3 regions of the Oceanobacillus picturae genome follow, and region 2 is predicted to be linked to each of the others. Evidence: riboswitches for the same ligand, from Rfam matches in the RefSeq annotation. Region 2 holds a riboswitch; each other region holds the start of a gene.

Region 1 (4,285 bases), 1.6 Mb from region 2:
GTGGTGAAATTAAAACGCTCGAAAAAGGTGAAAAAGTTTCTTTAACCTACACAGCAGAAAAAGAAGGCTTTTATGTTTTTAAAGCACTTCAGCACCCATTATATGGCGAAGAAACGGAGAAACCATTAGAGGTTTGGAGCAAAAAAGTAAATGCAAAATGTAAAGAGAAAAAAGTAAAAGAAGAATCAGATAAAGAAGTAGAACAGAAAAAAGACGAGGACATTTCTACTGAGGATAACAAAAAAGAAGAGTCGAATAACACCACCGATGACAGGCAAGAGAAAACTAAACCAGAAACAGAAAAAGCTCCTGTGGAGGAAGAGAAGGACACTTCATCAACTGAGGAAAACATACAGGAAACAGACGCATCAGAAGCTGAATCAGAAGAACAGGAAGTAAAAGAAGAAAAGCAAACGGAAAAACAGACAGAAAAACAACCAGAGAAAAAGCAACAAGAGCAAAGTGATGGGACAGATAAACAATCTACTGGAACAAAAGAGGAAGAGGGAGAATAAACATGTCACTTAAACAAGTAAAAAAGTGGGTTAGCCGCATTACGACCTATGTATTGTTCGCTGCACTCATTGTAATGGCAGTTGTCGTGGTCTCTTCTAAAGCGTCTGGGGGAGAACCAGAAATAGCTGGTTACCAGCTGAAAACCGTGTTATCAGGATCCATGGAACCAGGAATTCAAACTGGATCGTTAATCGCTGTTAAGCCGGACGGGGATATGAAACGGTTTAAAGATGGGGATGTCATCACGTTCATGGATAAAGAAGAAAAACTCATTACTCACCGTATTACCGAAGTAATGGCAAGTGGTGAGCAAGTGATGTACCGGACAAAAGGTGATAACAATAATGCGGAAGATCTTGAGCCGGTATTATCCGAAAATGTAGTGGCGGAATATACGGGGTTCACCATTCCGTACCTTGGGTATTTGGTTAACTTTGCACAATCTCGAAATGGCGCATTTCTGTTACTCATTCCAGGGATTTTACTACTATGTTACTCCGGCCTAACGATTTGGCGGACCCTTGGAGAAATAGAGAAGCAAAATAAAAAAGGCGATCAGAAACTGGAAGAAGGACGATCACTTTCTTCCTAACAATAGAAGGAAATCTAATTTTAGGGGGTGGATTCCATGAATAAACGTTTCTTCATTCTAAGTTTTGTTTTACTACTATGCAGTTTTTTCCCATTAGGGTACGTATCTGCAGCGGAAGCAAATGAAGCAGACGCTTCTAAGGAGTTGGATATTCAACTTTCGCCAAACGACTATTTGTTCCAGGTTCCCAATATGAAACCAGGCGATTGGGCACCAAGGGATCTCAAAATCTCTAATGACGGCAAACAGGATTTTAGTTATCATGTAGAGCTGGCAAATACGACGGAAGAGAAAAGGCTGTTTAATGAATTAATTATTGAAGTAGCAGACGGGGATGAACAACTTTATAAAGGGAATCTGCCGAATTACGCCATCCCGGACAGAAGTCTGGATGCCGGAGAACAAGAAGAACTGAAGCTAACTGTTTATTTCCCAGACCACCTGGGGAACGAATTTCAAGGACTTGAAACGGAGTTTGTCCTCATATTCACCGCAGAAGGAGAGGAAGATCAGCAAGACTCCATCAGTGTAGGTGGTAATGTAAGTAATGGAGATGGGAATGGAGCTTCAGGAGTTAAAGGTGGAGCAGCCTTACCTAATACATCAACAGATATTTTTACTCTTCTCCTTTTCGGAACGATTTTACTGGCAGTCGGGGGCGGCATTCTTGTTATACGTAAACTACGGTTGATTAAAGATCATCGTATCTAATATTTTCCATATTCTTCGACAAAACAGGTGTAAGATATTCCATTTCTCTTACAAAACTAGTTGAAATAAGACAAAAGAACCTACGCAAATAGTCGTGAATTTATAGTATCATATCACTAGGCAGTTCTATTTAGTGTCATAACTACATTTCCTCAGAAAAAGGCATACTCATCGAAAGACGGGGACGCAAAATCACAGATCTACGGCATATGCTAGGATGGCTGGGTTATCTGGAAATACTAATGGGGGATAGGATATGGAAAAAATAGTTGAGCAGTTATCGTTAGATGGTGAATGGATTGAATTAATCAAAAGGGCAAAGAATCTTGGAATCACTACAGAGGAAATACGTCAATTTCTAAAACAGACGGAATCATTACATAATGCCTGAATTTAATTGTACTTTATATAGAACTCCTCACCCACTTTATGTTATAATTCGCTTTGAAAGAAGGTGAGGGCTTGATCGGTGAAAAAATCAAACAACTTCGCACAGAAAAAAAGATGTCCATTTCTGAATTAGCTGAAAGAGCAGGGGTCGCTAAATCATACCTTAGTTCGATTGAACGTAACCTTCAGACAAACCCATCGATCCAGTTTATTGAAAAAATAAGCACCGTTCTTGGTACGACGGTTAATGATCTTCTACGGGAAGAAAACATAAGCGGTCCTGAGGATTTAGATAACGAATGGTTGAAGATCGTACAGGAAGCAATGGAGTCTGGTGTTTCAAAAGAACAGTTTAAGGAATATCTTGAGTTTAACAAATGGCGCAGTAATAAAGATAGATAACCCATAAAAGCCGTTGCAGTGATGCACGGTTTTTTGGTTTGCACATTTTTTATTCGGGGTATTGCCGATATGGTGGAATAAGGTTATTTTATTAAGGTGGCCATTATAAATAACTCTGAATAAATAATTCATACATGTTCCGGGGGAAGCCCAAAAAGCGGACTACACAATAAGCATATATAACAAGACAAGGAGAATGAATGGTGAAGAAACACATTTTCTGGCTTTTACCCATATGCTGGATGGGGATCATTTTTTACTCTTCCCATCAGCCTTATGAAAATCAAGATGTAAAACCACTTTTGAATAATTTCATAAACGTAAGTTTTCTTGAGCCGTATTTAAACTGGTTATCCTTCACCTATCATGAAAGTGTTGTTAGCGTGGAACAGTTAGGTGTTGCGGGATTTATCGAATTTTTCATCCGTAAAGGTGCCCACGTATCTGTATTCTTCGTACTCTGTTTGCTTTTTTATGTGGCCTTTCGAAAAGCTGGTAAACAAAAGCATAGTAAAGCGTTAATCTTCTCTTTGTTTCTAACGGTAATTTATGCCATATCGGATGAAATTCACCAAGGATTCACACCAAACAGAACACCCTACGTAGGTGACGTCATACTTGATAGCTTTGGTGCCCTGTTGGCGGTAGGCCTACTTGTACTTTTTTTAAAAAGAAAAGGTAGAAGACCTCTGTAAAGTTCTATAGGGAAACGAATAAGGTAATGAGGTATTAAATTTTTGTGAATTTTGAGCATCTGCGACAAGGTTCGACAACATTCTGTTCGTTCATATGCTATTATGCAACAGGTAAGATATTTTTCAAAAGGCGGGGTATGAATAATGGAGCAAGAAAAGTTTAAAACGATGCTAAAAAAAGTAATTCATGATACTGAAACGCATCACATACAATCCTCTCAAGAAATGATTCAGACTTTAATTGATGAACTCACACATGAAAGACTACTTCCGAATGTTCAGCAATCTGTACTGAAAAGTAAATAAAATAAAAAGCGGTCAAGATAAATCATGACGTTAAAGCTCGCCTCTTCAGAAAATGTTAGCAACTAGAGGAGAGCTTCTTTGTGGCGGAATTTTATGCTGCTAGAGTTCTCTTAGATCTTTTTCCTTTCCTCTTATTTTTCTCTATTCTTACACTCTTCGTTTTACCAATTTTTCCATTCTCCTAAAAAGTCTTTCTTTCTGAATCTTTTCTATTCAAATTCTTTATTATAGCGCTATCTCTTGCTCCATTTTCTATGAAAAAAGTGGTATGATATATATTATAGTAGAGGAGGAAGAGACAGTTGCAAACAAGGCCCATTTACATAAAAAATGTTAGCATTTTAACAGAAGAAACGATTATGGAAGATAGCGCTCTTCTTTTAGAGAGCGGAAAAATATCTAAGATCGGAAAACAATCGTCCCTTCCGGATGAAATTCAAGAAATTGATGGGAAGGGAAAAATCGTTATACCTGGCTTTATCGACGGACACATCCATGGTGCAAACGGTGCAGATGTGATGGATGCAAGCAATACAGCACTTGATTCAATTGCTTCCGTTCTGCCAAGGGAAGGAACCACAAGTTTTCTGGCAACTACCATCACACAATCACCTGAAAACATTGAGAAAGCGCTAAAAACAGTTGCTGCCTATAATAATAAGCCCGGACAAGC
Region 2 (4,285 bases):
TACTACAGGCAAGAAGCAAAAACACACCTGTAGAAAAGATTAGGAAAAGCTTCTTATTTGGTTGCTTTTTAATAAAATTAATTTCCGTAGTCATGTTGCTTAAACCTCATTTTTCATTGCCAGACCAAGAACGTCTGTGTATTTTGAAGGTAGCTCGCCATTTGTAAAATCCTCTACCACTAAGGTTGACTCTGTAAATCGTTGTTTCAATATTGGTAAACCAGGATAATCACCTGATAATAAAAGAAGTTCTATTTGGGCATCCCCTTTTGTAATGGAATATTGGTAGAAATCAATGATGCGATTTATTTCAATTAAATACTCATCAATAGTTCGCTCCATATCTACTTCCTCTGTTGCTTGTTCCACCTTCATGTTCCTTGTAAATACAGGCTTGTTTTCTTTGAAGGCCGTTAATACAAGCGCATCTTCGTTCCAGTGAACGAGAAGGATATGGTGTTGTGTTGTTTCCTGCCTTGTGGCCATGTAATAACGATATACAGACAAGGAGGTCAAATCTGCCACCACGGGACGCAGTCCTTGCTGTTCAAAAACATCAACATAATCCGTTATCTTTTCTTTTGGATAGGCAAACAGTAAAACATGTTGCTTGTCAACCTGTTTTTCAAGAAAATCAATCGCGATAGCAGGATTGGAAAAAGGTAAATAAATACTATTTCCCAGCTGTGTTTCGATATAGCCTTTCGCTTCTTCTCTTGATAAAGCTGCTGGCACTTCTAATTGCCTGATTACTACCGTATCATCAGGGACCGCAAATAAAAGCTTTTTTCTTTTCCATTTATGCTCGTGAACAAGCTGTCTGATGAGCTCAGAAAATAAAGCTTTATCCATTATCTTGCCTTCTTCTAAGACAGAAGGAGGAAGCTCTAGCTCTCCGTGTTCTTGCAAGCCTTCCATCTTATTGCTTTTGTGATAGGTATACCGTAATTTTCGGTTCGTAATCACGATATTAACCCTGCCATTCGACATAAATCCCATGCTGTCACGCCCTTATTAGAGTATTGTAATATACCAGTCTATTAATCCGTCACCATAGAAGTATGTTATCAGGGAAGCGAGCACGATATACGGCCCAAAGGGGACCGGCTGCTTTCGGTCGATTATTTTTAGCACGATTAACAACAGCCCGACTATTGCTCCAATGATACAGGATAGAAAGAAAGCTAGAAGAGTGCCTTGTAACCCAAGCACAATCCCTAGTACACCAAAAAGCTTCATATCCCCTGCGCCCATACCACCCCTGCTAATCATAATAACAAGAGCAATAATTACCACACCCGCAATGGCTCCTACTAGACTGCTCCACCAAGGTTCCAGAGATTCAAGAATGCGCATGATAGCGAGGAATGGCAAGAAAAATAATAAAACCTTATTCGGTATAAGCATATAAGCAAGATCTGACACAAGGATGATCATAAGCATCGAAACGAGCAACAAAGCAGTAAGAAGTTCCTTGTGCAGTCCAATTTGTATGTAACTAAGTGCAAAAAGCACGCCTGTCAGTGCCTCAACAACTGGATAAATGGAAGAAATCGGTTTTCTACAGTATCGACATTTACCCCGCTGTATGGCGAATGATAAAAGCGGTATGTTATCGTACCACGCCAGTTGATGGTCACAGTTTGGGCATCTGGAACGGTCATTCGCAAAAGGAATTTTCTTTGGAACCCGCAGTCCAACCACATTAAAAAAAGACCCAAAGAGCAAGCCTAAAGCGAAAAACAATAAAATCATGACACTTTCCATTTACGTACTCCCTCATGTTAAAGATGTTTAAAATTGAAGAAAACGCCCTGCTTTGGGGCAAGGGCGTTGCTTGGTTAATAGATTAATTTATTTTGGGTCGGTGTAAGTAAAAGTTTTACCGCCATCAGTAGTAGTTTCCACTAACACAGTTCCTTTTAATTCAAAATCGTCTCCAACATCTAGGAAACCTGCAGTCTTCAACTCACCAATCGTATAGGCAGAACCAGTAGCTGGAGTAACATCCGATACATCGGCAAGTCTTGCAGCATTTTCCACCAATTCTTCATTAGCTGTAGTAGCTTTCTCCTCTGACTTGCTAATCACATTCCCAATTGTAGGAACCGCAATCGCCACAATAATAGCTAAAATTGCAATAACAGCTAGAAGCTCTACCAACGTAAATCCTTTTTCTTTTTTCAACATTTTTTTCATGCGTGTAAGCATAAAAATCCCCGCCTCTCTAAATATGTATATTTAGTAACACAGTCAGGTCGGTTGCACTACTTGCTCCAAATTATCAAAGTGCCCACATAGAGATAATCCTTCATAGCATCCGTCTATTTACCTAGTACTATTATAGTATACGAAACTACAAATTGCCACATTTTTATTGTAAATTTTCGAACATAGAAAACATTGGGATAACAACAGCAGTTATGATACCACCTACGATGAACGTAAGAACAATAATCATAAGTGGCTCTACTAACGTTTTAATTCTATTTGATAATTGTTCTACTTCTTCTTCATAGAAAGAAGCCGCTTTTGCTAGCATTTGATCTAAAGTTCCTGTTTTCTCACCAATTTGCATCATTTGAATAATTAGTGGAGGTATAACCCAGTGGTTTTTCATTGGTTTTGTTATCGACTCACCTTCACTTAGACTTTCCTTTGAATCATGCAGTACCTCTTGTATCACTTTGTTCCCAACAACTTTTTCTGTTATCTCGACTGCTTCCAATATAGGAACTGCGCTGTTAACCAATGTGCTTAATGTTTGCGTCATCCGGACCAATGCTCCCTTATGCGCAAGGACACCAAGAAAAGGAAAACGTAACTTATACGTATCTATACGAAAACGAAAACTATCATATCGTAACATATATTTGCCGAGAAAAACTAGTAATACGATAAGAAGAGTAATGCTCCACCAATAAACACCAAGCCAGTCACTAAGACTTAAGATAAATTGCGTATATGGAGGTATTTCTTCTCCAAATGAATGAAACATTGTTACAAATTGTGGCACAATAAATACCAATAAAAAAACGCTTAAGACGAGCGTAATAACGCCTACCACACTTGGATATAGCAAAGCGGAGACGACTTTCTGCTTGTTGCGATATTCTTTCTCGTAATAATCAGCCATTTGGCTTAGAATTTCATCTAGTTTCCCACTCACTTCTCCAGCATGAATCATATTTACAAGTAGTTCAGGAAAAACATTGGAGTGTTTTTCCGCTGCAGTAGATAGCGAGACACCCTGCTCTAACTGTTTAAGCATATCATCTAAGGCCGTACGAAGCGCATAATTATCGGTTTGTTTTGACATCGTATTTGTCGCATCTGTTATGGTAATACCAGCATGAATCAGTGTAGAATATTGTCTTAGGAATAGAACAAAGTCTTTGTTTTTAACACGCTTATTCAAAATAATATCTTTATTCCACGGTTTCGTTTCCTCGATTCGCGTTATTAAGAGTCCTTGTTTTTCTAATTCGTTAAGAGCTCGATGCTTTGAATCGGCATCAATTTTCCCTTTAATTCGTTCACCCGACATCCGTTTGCCGACATATTGAAAGTCCATACTAGGAGCTCCTTCCTTGCATAAACGGTGCTGCTGCTTCCATGGAAATCTGGTCTTCTTGCAGAAGTCGCTTCAATTCCATATCTAATGTATGCATTCCATGATCTCTTGAAGTTTGTAATACATTTTGGATTTGATGCAATTTCTCATTTCGAATAAGGTTCTTTACAGCGGAAGTATTTCGAAGCACTTCAGTTGCTGCCCTTCTTCCTGTATGATCCTTTGTGACCAATAGACGTTGAGAAATTACCGCTTTTAAAATCGTTGATAGCTGAATACGTATTTGCGTTTGCTGTGCTGGTGGAAACACATCAATAATCCGTTCAATTGTAGAAACAGCATCTGTTGTATGAAGGGTTCCTAGAACGAGGTGACCCGTCTCTGCAGCTGTTATAGCTGTAGAGATCGTTTCAAGGTCACGCATCTCTCCAAGTAAAATGATATCCGGATCTTGCCTTAGGCTAGCCCTTAAGCCATTAACAAAACTCTTTGTATCAAATCCAACCTCACGTTGATCAATAATTGATTGATTATGAGTATGCATATATTCAATCGGATCTTCCAATGTAATGATATGTTTTTGCATTGTCTGATTAATGAAATGAATCATGGAAGCAAGTGTCGTGCTTTTACCACTTCCTGTCGGCCCTGTAACCAGAACAAGTCCTTGTGGTTCCTGAACAATTTCCTTCGTTACCAAAGGAAGATTCA
Region 3 (4,285 bases), 1.6 Mb from region 2:
ACCAGAAGCAACATCTTGAATAGAATTCGTAATCTGTTCTGTAGCTATCGTATTTTGTTGTGAACTTGCGTTTAGTTCCTCAGAAGATGCGGCAAGGTTATTTGCTTTATCACGTACTTGGACAATAACTCCATTCAAATGCTTTCTCATTCGATTAAAGGCTTGTGCCAATTGGCCAATTTCATCATTACTATGATTCTCAACTTCAACACTTAGATCACCATTACTCATTTTGTCAGCAACTTCAACCAAATTATTAACTGGGCGAGTGATAGAACGAATGATGAATAGCACAACTGCAATTCCAATGACAAGTGCAATAGCAATTACAATGATTGTTCTCAGGAAAATGGGTGCTACGGCTTCATCTACTTCACTTTGAAGCATGGAACCAGCTATCTTCCATCCAGAAGTAGTGTTTGTAGTGAAGGCAAGTTTTTTTTCTTCCCCATCATACCCATAATCAAATTTACCAGTAACTGATGCATAAAGATCTTCCATAAATGGAGCTGTTTCTTCAGAACCTGCCTCATTAGTTGGGTGGCTGATATAATTACCGTTTTGATCTAGTAAAAACACATATCCTTCTTCGCCAATTTTTATTTCATTAATCATTGCTGATAAGCGATCAAGTTGTAAGTTGGCTCCAATAACGCCTTGTCCATCAGCGGTTGTTTTAGCAATGGTTACGACAATGACATTGGTAGAACTAGATAAATAAGGCTCTGTTATAACCACTTCTCCTTGATTTTCCATTGCTAATTGATACCAAGGGCGTTCACGAGGGTCGTAATCTGGCTTAACTTGAATAGAATCTGGTGCTACTAGGAAATCTCCTTCCTCCGTCCCCACATAAGTTTGTTCAAGATCAGCCTTCGAATCCTGTGAGCTGCCAAGTATGGTTTCTAGTTCTTCTGTTTCTCCTTCTATAATAGAAGATGCTGAAATAGCATTAGATAGAAAATCGACATTCTCCATTTGTGCTTGAAGTAGTTGATTAATTGTTGAATCTACCATCTGCACACTTTCTTGTGCTGTATCTAACATTCTACTATCTGTATTACTTTTAGCGCTCATGTAAGACGTAAAGGCAATAATGCAACTAGGAACGAGTAATACCAGCAAAAATGATAAAAGAAGCTTATTCTTTAAGCTAACCTTCATCTTATTAAATTTGAATTTTTTCATGCGTAATAACACCACTCTCTTTGATGATTTATTTTGAAATGTACATTCTCAAGTTATATCGACAGAAAAAACGAATTATGTAGAAAAATGTAGAATATTATTTTGGTTAAAGCGGGTTGGACAACAGGAAATCACACTCTGCAAAACAGTTGGGGGATTGTTCCAAATTTTATTTTTTACATTATCCCTAAATTATTTTTAAAATGAGACGATATAAAAGCATAGGTATTTTTAACTAATGGGACAAAATCCAATTCTAGAAAAGGCAAACTGCTTGAAAGAGTAGGACGCAAAGCAAAGGGTCTAAGGTTCTCAAACTACGATCGCCTGGCTGCCAAGAAGAAAACCATTAATTCTTTTTTGGCTATTCTTTTTAGAGGTCGTCAAAAAGTCCGGTAATAATGACACATCGAATTTCTTTGTTGGCTTGCTTTTCCGTTCCTCACGTATTCATTTCATACGTTGTGGTACTCAAAGCTATGCCGCCTCGAACTTCTCGGTCCTTTTTATCCTCCTTTTTGACACGCATTTCTAGGGATAGCGTTTTTAATAAGGCTGAAAAAGGTTGAACGAATATTAAAGATCCTCCTCACCTTAACGAAACCTACTAGTTAATTTTACAACTGACAACGAGATAAAGGAGACATGTGTAATGGATAAAACGTCTGTCATTGGCGTCATACTAGGTGTGATTGCAGTCGGTGTAGGGATGGTATTAAAAGGTGTAGGCGTTGCAGCATTAATAAATCCAGCTGCCATTCTGATCATTCTTGTGGGAACAGCGGCCTCTGTTGTTATTGCATTTCCAATGAGCACTGTGAAGAAAATACCCTCCCTGTTTAAAATTATCTTCTCTGAAGAAAAACAGGAAAACACACAAGAATTAATCATGACGTTTACAGAGTGGGCTGATCAAACAAGAAAAGAAGGACTACTTTCATTAGAAAGGCAAGTAGAAGAAACAGAGGATCCTTTTTTATCTTCAGGCTTACAACTTGCGATTGATGGTCAACCAGCAGAGTTTATACGTGAAGTGATGCTGGAAAAGGTAGACGCGATGGAATCAAGACACCAGGAAGGCGCAGCCGTTTTTTCTCAGGCAGGAACGTATGCCCCGACCCTTGGCGTACTTGGAGCCGTAATTGGTTTAATTGCAGCCCTAAGTGATATGAATGACATCGAAGCATTAGGTCATGCGATTTCCGCAGCATTTATTGCCACGCTACTCGGTATTTTTACAGGGTACGTGCTATGGCATCCATTTGCCAATAAGCTAAAGGAAAAGTCAAAAAAAGAAGTGCAACGTAAAGAAGTGATAGTGGAAGGAATTCTATCTATTACAAATGGTGATTCTGCCATGATGGTAAGAGATAAATTAGGATCTTATTTATCTACAAAAGAATTAAAAGCGTTAAGACAAAATCAAGAACAGGACCAAGCTAATGAGTAGGAAGAAAAAACATAACGAAAACCATATTGATGAATCCTGGCTCTTACCATATTCTGATTTACTCACCTTACTTGTAGCACTCTTCATTGTCTTATTCGCCATGAGTGAAATTGATTCGGAAAAGTATAACCAGCTTTCCACTGTGTTCCAGGAAGAATTTTCGGGTGGGGCTAGTTTTATGGAAGAAAGCAATGCACCGAATGAATCAACTGTTGATATTCCTGAAGACGAAGAAGAGCATGAGAAACCAGAAGATCCCAAACAAGTAAGCAAAGAAGATGAAGAGCTTGAAGAACTGGAGACAATCCAAGAGCACATTAATAGCTATATCAAAGAAGAAGATCTTGAAGAGGTGTTTGATACAAAGCTCACGGATGAAGGTTTATTGCTTACAATTTTGAATGATATTTCTTTTGACTCGGGTAGTGCTGAGGTAAAAGAAAGAGGGCAGCGTCTTGCGAAGGATGTTTCAGAACTTCTATATACAGACCCACCACATCAAATAGTTGTAAGTGGCCATGCTGATGATCGTCCTGTTTATAACGCAGAATTTGCTTCAAACTGGGAGCTTAGTGTCATGCGGGCGATTAACTTTATGGGTCTTATCCTTGAGAACGATAAGCTTGACCCAGGCAAATTTAGTGCAAAAGGCTACGGAGAACACCAACCAATTGTGCCAAACAACTCGGAAGCAAACCGGGCAAAAAATAGGCGAGTAGAAGTACTCATTCTACCTAATTACGATATAACGACAAATGAATAATAAGGGGAGATAGCAAGATGACAACAACAACAACAGCCAATCAACAGAGCAAAGTTATAACACATTTACTTAATGGCACAAATACTACCATGAAATCCATTATCCCAGTAGCGCAAAATGTTTCAAAACCACAACTACTAACAGAGCCACCAATTGTAGAGTATGGTGTGCTAATAGGGATAACAGGCGACATCAAAGGAAAAATTATGCTCTCAGGTGATCCCGCTGTCTTTAGTGGAATTGGCGGTGTCATGTTTGGAATGGCTGTGGAGGGAGAGATGCTTGTCTCTTTTAGTGGAGAGCTGGGGAATATGCTAGCCGGTGGAATTGCGACCATTATTGTAAATGAAGGGTTGACAACCGATATCACAGCCCCAACAGTATTGCAGGGCTCTACAAAGATTTCTGGTTACAAAAAAGCGATACAATTAACAGCAGGCTTTGAAAATCTTGGTGAATTAGATGTCATGTTCTTATTAGATAGCTAGTCTATAAGAATGCGAAGGTGAAAGGAAGGTTATATGGATACGAATGATTATATCGAAATATTTCTAGATGAAAGTAATGAGCATTTACAGGCAGTCAATGACCAGCTGTTAAAGCTGGAAAAACAGTCTGATGATCTTTCCATTGTGAATGAGATTTTCCGTTCTGCCCACACGTTAAAAGGGATGGCAGCCACAATGGGGTACGAAGATATTGCATCATTAACTCATAATATGGAAAATGTATTAGACAAAATTAGAAACAGCTCGCTACATGTTACAACAGAAGTAATTGACGTTACGTTTGCGGCCGTCGAGGCATTAGAAGAGATGGTCGAATCGATTGCAGGTGGGAACGAAGGAAAGAAAGATGTGAGAGATTTAATTGCTCGTTTAGAA

What was found. A riboswitch is a leader RNA that binds a small molecule or an ion and turns the genes downstream of it on or off. The one in region 2 is predicted to bind cyclic di-GMP.
Region 1: linked by a shared signal. The riboswitch ahead of BN988_RS18625 (anti-repressor SinI family protein) and the one ahead of BN988_RS18475 (prepilin-type N-terminal cleavage/methylation domain-containing protein) in region 2 are both predicted to bind cyclic di-GMP.
Region 3: linked by a shared signal. The riboswitch ahead of motA (flagellar motor stator protein MotA) and the one ahead of BN988_RS18475 (prepilin-type N-terminal cleavage/methylation domain-containing protein) in region 2 are both predicted to bind cyclic di-GMP.

What each region holds. Positions count from the first base shown of each region.
Region 1 is NZ_CCAX010000001.1:1,653,034-1,657,318, reverse strand. It holds gene tapA (amyloid fiber anchoring/assembly protein TapA) at 1-515, shown strand, start outside; gene sipW (signal peptidase I SipW) at 518-1,108, shown strand; gene BN988_RS08450 (M73 family metallopeptidase) at 1,145-1,819, shown strand; cyclic di-GMP riboswitch class I at 1,971-2,053, shown strand; gene BN988_RS18625 (anti-repressor SinI family protein) at 2,076-2,210, shown strand; gene BN988_RS08445 (helix-turn-helix domain-containing protein) at 2,282-2,611, shown strand; gene BN988_RS08440 (VanZ family protein) at 2,815-3,306, shown strand; gene BN988_RS19080 (hypothetical protein) at 3,451-3,612, shown strand; gene nagA (N-acetylglucosamine-6-phosphate deacetylase) at 3,915-4,285, shown strand, end outside.
Region 2 is NZ_CCAX010000001.1:62,179-66,463, reverse strand. It holds gene BN988_RS00335 (hypothetical protein) at 1-94, opposite strand, end outside; gene pilM (type IV pilus biogenesis protein PilM) at 100-999, opposite strand; gene BN988_RS00325 (prepilin peptidase) at 1,015-1,767, opposite strand; gene BN988_RS18475 (prepilin-type N-terminal cleavage/methylation domain-containing protein) at 1,855-2,211, opposite strand; cyclic di-GMP riboswitch class II at 2,248-2,330, opposite strand; gene BN988_RS00315 (type II secretion system F family protein) at 2,375-3,574, opposite strand; gene BN988_RS00310 (type IV pilus twitching motility protein PilT) at 3,576-4,285, opposite strand, start outside.
Region 3 is NZ_CCAX010000001.1:1,683,857-1,688,141, reverse strand. It holds gene BN988_RS08595 (methyl-accepting chemotaxis protein) at 1-1,188, opposite strand, end outside; cyclic di-GMP riboswitch class I at 1,443-1,527, shown strand; gene motA (flagellar motor stator protein MotA) at 1,841-2,638, shown strand; gene motB (flagellar motor protein MotB) at 2,631-3,401, shown strand; gene BN988_RS08580 (chemotaxis protein CheX) at 3,419-3,889, shown strand; gene BN988_RS08575 (chemotaxis protein CheA) at 3,923-4,285, shown strand, end outside.